DNA from 2 places in the Pseudoclavibacter sp. JSM 162008 genome. Region 2 is predicted to be linked to the other one. Evidence: predicted binding sites of a transcription regulator. Region 2 holds the regulator's gene; the other holds the start of a gene.
The links. Region 2 encodes HrcA, which represses chaperone genes, less so after heat shock. Its sites were predicted from a motif close to TTNGCACTCGNNNNNNNCGAGTGCNAA; they were not measured.
Positions count from the first base shown of each region.

Region 1: groES (co-chaperone GroES) is a predicted target of HrcA. The motif match lies at 1,188-1,214, and genes of this name have one in related genera.

Region 1 is NZ_JBEWYX010000008.1:53,944-57,348, forward strand. Features, by position in the region: gene rarD (EamA family transporter RarD) at 1-741, opposite strand, end outside; gene groES (co-chaperone GroES) at 859-1,152, opposite strand; gene ABVF28_RS08445 (methyltransferase domain-containing protein) at 1,291-2,481, shown strand; gene ABVF28_RS08450 (hypothetical protein) at 2,493-3,215, opposite strand; gene ABVF28_RS08455 (hypothetical protein) at 3,317-3,405, opposite strand, start outside.
Region 2 is NZ_JBEWYX010000003.1:160,342-163,746, reverse strand. Features, by position in the region: gene hemW (radical SAM family heme chaperone HemW) at 1-156, shown strand, start outside; gene ABVF28_RS03570 (DUF4870 domain-containing protein) at 169-723, opposite strand; gene hrcA (heat-inducible transcriptional repressor HrcA) at 890-1,921, shown strand; gene dnaJ (molecular chaperone DnaJ) at 2,009-3,094, shown strand; gene ABVF28_RS03555 (16S rRNA (uracil(1498)-N(3))-methyltransferase) at 3,096-3,405, shown strand, end outside.

The sequences.
Region 1 (3,405 bases), on a different contig from region 2:
CATCAGTCCGAGCTCGATGAGGCGAAGGCGTCTGGCCGCCGCGGCGAAGAGGAGCAGCGGCACGCTCGTCACCACACCGGCGAAGAGGAGGACGCCCGTGTTCACCGCCGACACCGTGCCGAACGTGATCCCGCCGCCGAACAGGATCGTCCAGACGAGGCAGATCGCTCCGATGGGGAGGATCAGGGTCGTCTCGACGGCGAGCCCGCTCAGCGCGTCCGCCTGCACACCGACCCGCTTCTTCACGAGACCGTACAGCCCGAACGTCATGGCGACGCCGAGGCCGAGCCAGGGGATGCGGCCGTAGCCGAGCGAGATGACCAGGACGGCGACGAGCGAGAGGCCCACCGCAACCCACTGCAGCGGGCGCAGCCTCTCGCGGAGGAAGACGAGCCCGAGCGCAACTGACACGATCGGGTTCAGGAAGTAGCCGAGCGCGGCATCCAGCGTGTGCCCGGTGGCGACGGCCTGCACGTAGAAGAGCCAGTTCGCGGAGACCAGGACCCCGGCCACGCCGAGGCCGAGCACGACCCGCTTCTTCGAGATGAGTTCCCGGAACGGACGCCATGCGCGCATGACGAGCACGCCGAGCAGACAGAACACGACACTCAGGATGATGCGCCACGCGATGAGCTCGACAGGTGTCGTCGGAGCGGTCGCCACGACGTAGAGGGGCATGAACCCCCAGAGCGCATACGCGCTGAACGCCAGCCAGAGGCCGGACCGAGGAGATTCCGTCACCTCGCGATCGTACGCCCGAGCCGAGCTCCGGATGCACGAATGGCGCCCACCCGGAGGTGGACGCCATTGCGAGCCAGTCAGTCCCGAAGGACCTGGCAGTCTCAGTGGAGCTGGAGACTAGACGATCTTCGCGAGGATGTCGCGAGCCGAGAGCACGAGCAGCTCTTCGCCGCCGTACTTGACCTCGGTTCCGCCGTACTTGGAGTAGATGACCTTGTCCCCGACCACGAGGTCGAGCGGCACGCGGTTGCCGTTGTCGTCGATGCGGCCGGGGCCGACTGCGACGACTTCGCCCTCCTGGGGCTTCTCCTTGGCGGTGTCCGGAATCACAAGACCCGAAGCCGTGGTCTGCTCGGCCTCGACCTGCTTGATGACGATGCGATCCTCGAGCGGCTGAATGTTCACCGACACGGTTGACCTCTTTCTCAGCGATAGGAAGTTCAGAATTAGCACCCTCCCCATGAGAGTGCTAACTCCGAGTGTAGGGGCGATCCGGCGAGGGTTGCAACGCGGCGCCGTCTTCGGGCGTACGCCGGTAGCGTAGTGAACGTGCAGCGCGACGAACTCCTGGCCCTCCTCACGCCCGAGGCGATGACGCTGCTCGACGACGCCCCGGCCGTCGCGTCGTCCGCAGACGCGCTCGCGCTCGTGACGCGGCTCCGTGCCGCCGGCGGATCGCCCGCGACCGTCGCCGCCGTGGTGACGCAGGCGAAGCTGCGGCGTCGCGCGCTCGCCAAGTTCGGGCCCTTCGCCGAGCGGATGCTCTTCACCGACGCCGGGTTGCAGCAGGCGACCAGGTTGCAGGTCGCTGCCCACCACGCAGACCGGTTCCGTCGAGCGGGCGCGGTCAGCGTCGCCGACCTGGGCTGCGGCATCGGCGCCGACTCGATGGCGTTCGCCTCGCTCGGGCTCGAGGTGACCGCCTACGACCTCGACGAGGTCACGGCGGCGATCGCGGCGCACAACCTCGCACCGTTCCCCAACGCCGAGGTCAAGCACGGCAGGGCGGAGGAGGTCGACCTCGGCCGCTTCGACGCGCTCTGGTTCGACCCGGCTCGGCGAACGACCAGCGGCGGAAGCACCGCGCGGCACTTCGATCCCTCTGATTGGAGCCCGGCGCTCGACTTCGTGTTCGCGGCTGGCCGCGAGCGCCCTACAGGCGTCAAGCTCGGTCCTGGCATCGACCACTCGTACCTGCCGGAGGATGCCGAGACCCAGTGGGTGTCGTCTGGCGGCGACCTCGTCGAGGCGACGGTGTGGATGCACGACGCCGCGCGCGCGGGCATCCGCCGGTCGGCGCTGGTCATCGGCAAGCAGGGGGCGACCGAGCTCACCAGCAGCGAGGACGTGCACGATGCCGAGGTCGGCGAGCTCGGGGCCGTGCTCTACGAACCCGACCCGGCGATCATCCGCGCCCGCCTCATCGGCGACCTCGCGCGGTCGCTCGAGGCCACCATGATCTCCGAGAGCATCGCGTGGATGACGGCGGACACCTTCGCACCCTCCCCGTTCGCGAGCGCCTTCTTGGTCCGCGAGGTGCTCCCCCTGCATGTGTCATCGCTGAAGAGCGAACTGCGAAAGCGCGATATCGGCGTGCTCGAGATCAAGAAACGCGGCGTCGACATCGACCCGGCGGAGTTCCGGCGCAAGCTGGCACTCAAGGGAGCCAGCTCCGCCGTGCTGATCCTCACCAGGATCGGCGACAAGCGAGTCGCGATCCTCGCCGATCGCCTGGGCTGACGGACAAGACCTCAGACGGTCAGGACGACGATGAGCGTCGCAAGAGCGACCAGCACGGCCAGTCCACCGGTGATGAGGCCCACGATCCCGAGCGTGCGCCCGAGACCCTTGGGCGCACGGAGCCCGGCGATACCGAGCCCGACGGCTCCGAGGCCGAACACGAGCGAGACGATGTAGGCCCACCCCGGGAGCAGGAGGAGAAGAAGCGAGAGCGCGCCGAGTGCGACCGCGATGATGCCGAGCACGGGCGCTGGCGCCTTTGGCTGCTGCCCGTAGCCTTGCCCACCGAACTGCTGACCGGGCTGCTGGCCGTATTGCGCCTGCTGAGCGGAACCGAACTGTCCCTGCTGCGGCGCGCCGTACTGCGGCTGGCCGTACTGCCCCTGTTGCGCCGGAGCACCGAACTGCGGCTGCCCGTACTGGTCGTGCTGGGGTGCGCCGTAGGCCTGCTGCGCTGGAGCCTGCTGGGCAGACGGCGCCTGCTGCTCGTAGCCCGTGTACCCGGGCTGCTGCTGACCGTAGCCGCCGTCGCCGTGGCCATAGCCTGGCTCCCGACCGTAGCCGCCAGGCTGCTGACCGAACTGCTGCCCTCCCGGCTGCGCCTGCCCATACTGCTGGGACTGGTCGTATGGCTGCTGCCCGTAGGGCGCCTGCCCGTTCTGGGGCTGACCATTGTGGGGCTGCCCACCCTGGTGAGGCTGCTGAGGGTACTGGGGGCCGTTCGGGTCAGACATGGTGTCCTTCTCAGTCGTCGACAAGGCTGCAGGTGCTGCTCAAGCTTAGAGTGCGGGCGGAGACTTCCGCCCGCACTCCGGCCGGTTCTGTCAGCTGGTGATCAGTATCCGTATCCCGACATCTCGTTCAGGAACAGCGCAGCGCCGGCAATAAAAATGATGCCGACGATGGCCGAGATGACGATCGCGG
Region 2 (3,405 bases):
GGACTCGCGATCTCTGAGCTCGACGATTCCAGTGTGGTCGCCGAGCTCATCGCCGAGTCGCTCGTCGACGGCAGGGCGGCGCTGCAGGGGAGGCTCGTGCCCACGCTGCGGGGCCGCCTCATGGCGGATGCGATCGTCAGGCGCATCGCCGTCTGAGACGTGCCCTCGTCAGCTGACGAACCGGAAGGTCACCGGGTAGCGGTACGGTCGGCCTTGATTGGCCTGCACTGCGCCGAGGATCGCGTACACGACGACGGCGACCCAGAGCAGCGGGTACAGCAGTGGCACGAGCAGGGCCAACGGTCCGCCGAACAGGGACAGCAGCGAGATGACCCCGATGCCGACGTAGATGATCGCGACGGTGATGCCGAAGTTGAGGGCTTCACGGCCCTCGCTGTTGGCGAGTGGGCCGCGCCGCCTCGTCACGAGCCAGAGGATCAGTGGGCCGACAGCGGGCGCGACGATGTTGAGCAGGTGATCGAACGTCGCGACGAGGCGGTCCCCGTCCGCCGTCAGCGGCGGTTCCGAGCTCGTGGCACCGCTCGAGTGCGGCCCGGCCTGCTGCTGGCCGTACTGCGGCTGACTGTACTGGGGCTGCTGTCCGTATGGCGCCTGCTGCCCGTATGGGGGCTGCTGCCCGTACGGGCCGGGCTGGCTGTACGGCTGGTGCTGAGCAGGATCCTCATTCCCAGGCTGCGGGGTCGGTGCGTTGTGATCGGACATGGGATTCCTCTCGACGGTTTTCACCCAGGCTATTTCGGTTGCTCGGTGACGGCCTGGGCATTCTGCCCCTGCCGTCGACCGAACGCGGTAGGATTGGCAGTCTCTGACTGGGAGTGCCAGATGGGCGCCCCGTCGAGGGCCAGCGGTCGGAAGCGGAAGGGGCATCGTGGTTTCGGACAGAAGCATGCAGGTGCTCCGAGTCATCGTCACCGACTACGTGACGAGCCGTGAGCCCGTCGGCTCGAAGTCGATCGCCGACCGTCACGACTTCGGCGTCTCAGCCGCGACCATCCGCAACGACATGGCGCAGCTCGAGGACGCGGAGCTCATCGTCGCCCCGCACACGTCCTCCGGGCGCATCCCGACGGACAAGGGCTACCGGCTCTTCGTCGACCGGCTTGCCGAGTTCCGACCGCTCTCGGGTGCGCAGCGACGCGCGATCGAGACCTTCATCGAGGGCAGCGAGGACGTCGACGAGGTGCTCGGGCGTTCGGTGCGCCTGCTCGCCCAGCTGACGAACTCCGTGGCGATCGCGCAGTACCCGTCGCTCGCGAACGCGTCGATCCAGCACGTCGAGTTCGTGCTGCTCTCGAGCAGGCGGGTGCTCACCGTCCTCATCACCGACTCTGGCCGCGTCGAGCAGCGCATCGGGCATCTCGGGGCTGAGGTGAGTGTCGAGCAGCTTCACGTGCTCCGCGATCGCCTCGCTGGTCGTCTCGTCGGCCGGACCGTCGCGCACGCATCCACTGAGCTGAGGGACGTGAGCGGCATCATGGGGCAGCAGGACGCGGAGCTCTTCGCGCCCGTCGTGGCCAACCTGCTCGAGCTCGTGCTCGCGCACCGCCAGGAGCGCCTCGTCATGGCAGGGACCGCCAACCTCGCCCGAACGGAACGCGACTTCCCCTCGAGCATCCTCCCGGTGCTCGAGGCGATCGAGGAGCAGGTCGTGCTGCTGCGCCTGCTCGACGAGCTCCACTCCAGCACCGAGGCCTACTCGGTCAGCATCGGCCAGGAGAACGTCGACCTCGGCCTCGGCGAGACGGCCATCCTGACCAGCGGATATCGCAGCTCTGGCAGCGATGCGCGCCTCGGGGTGGTGGGACCGACGAGAATGGACTACCCGCGGAATATCCAGGCCGTGCGGGTCGTTGCGAGTTACCTGTCACGGGTGCTCGACGAAAGACACCTGGACGCCTGACCGACACCGACCGGCTCGCCGGCGGTTGCACCCGGTGCCTGACAACACAGGCACACATTCACAGATGCAAAGAAGGAGTCGCCACTCTTGGCAGACCACTACGACGTGCTCGGCGTGAGCCGCGAGGCGTCCCAGGACGAGATCAAGAAGGCCTACCGCAAGCTGGCCCGCCAGCTGCACCCGGACGTCAACCCGTCCGCGGACGCCGCGGAGCGCTTCAAGTCCGTCACGCACGCCTACGACACGCTCAGCGACACCGAGCGACGCAGACAGTACGACCAGGGCGGACCGGACGGGCAGTCCTTCGGCGGCTTCGGGGACATCTTCGAGACCTTCTTCGGGCAGCAGGGTTCCCGGGGCCCGCGGTCGCGGGCAGAGCGCGGTCAGGATGCGCTGGTTCGCGTCGAGCTGGACCTCGACGAGGTCATGTTCGGCACGCACCGCGACCTCGAGGTCACCACTGCGGTCGCCTGCGAGAACTGCCAGGGAACGTGCTGCGCTCCGGGCACCTCGCCGACGACGTGCTCGGCATGCGGGGGAGCCGGTTCGGTCCAGCGTCAGGTGCGCTCCATCCTGGGCATGGTCGTCACGAACCAGCCGTGCGCGCAGTGCCGCGGCTACGGAACCGTCATCGAGCATCCGTGCGAGACGTGCCACGGTCAGGGACGTGTGCGCGCCAACGTGAGCATTCCCGTCGACATCCCCTCCGGCGTCGACTCCGGCCTGCGCATCCACCTTCCCGGCCGAGGCGAAGCCGGTCCGGCTGGTGGAGAGAACGGCGACCTCTACCTGGAGATCCGGGTCCGACCGCACGAGGTCTTCTCTCGTGACGGCGACGACCTGCAGTGCGTCATCGAGGTGTCGATGGCTGACGCGATCCTCGGCACCTCGACCACGGTCGGCGCCCTTGACGGCGATGTCGACCTGCAGATCCCGGCCGGCGTTCAGTCGGGCGAGGTCCTCACCGTTCGCGGTCGTGGGATCACGCGTCTGCGCTCGACGCACCGAGGCGACCTCGACATCGCGGTGCAGGTCGTGACGCCCGCGAAGCTCGACGGGAAGTCGCGCAAGCTGATCGAGGAGTTCGCGACCCGTCATCGTCACGAGGCACCGCGCCTCGCGCGCGAGAAGCAGGGGATGTTCTCGAAGCTCCGCGACCGATTCGGCCGCTGACATGGCCTGGCTCTACCTCGTTGAGGACCTCGACGAGGCGCTTCGTGCGGGCGACGTCACGCAGGTCCGCGGGGCGGAGGCCAAGCACATGGGCGTGGCGCGCATGCGCGTGGGCGAGCACCTGCAGCTCGGCAACGGGCGCGGCTTCGTCGTCGACGGCGAGCTCGCCGCACTCGAACGCGACCTGGCGGTCGTGAACGTCCTCCGGGCCAGCCGGGTTCCAGAGCCCGAGCCCCGAGTCGTCGTCGTGCAGGCGCTGGCGAAAGCCGGACGGGACGATCTCGCGGTTCAGGTGGCCACAGAGCTCGGCG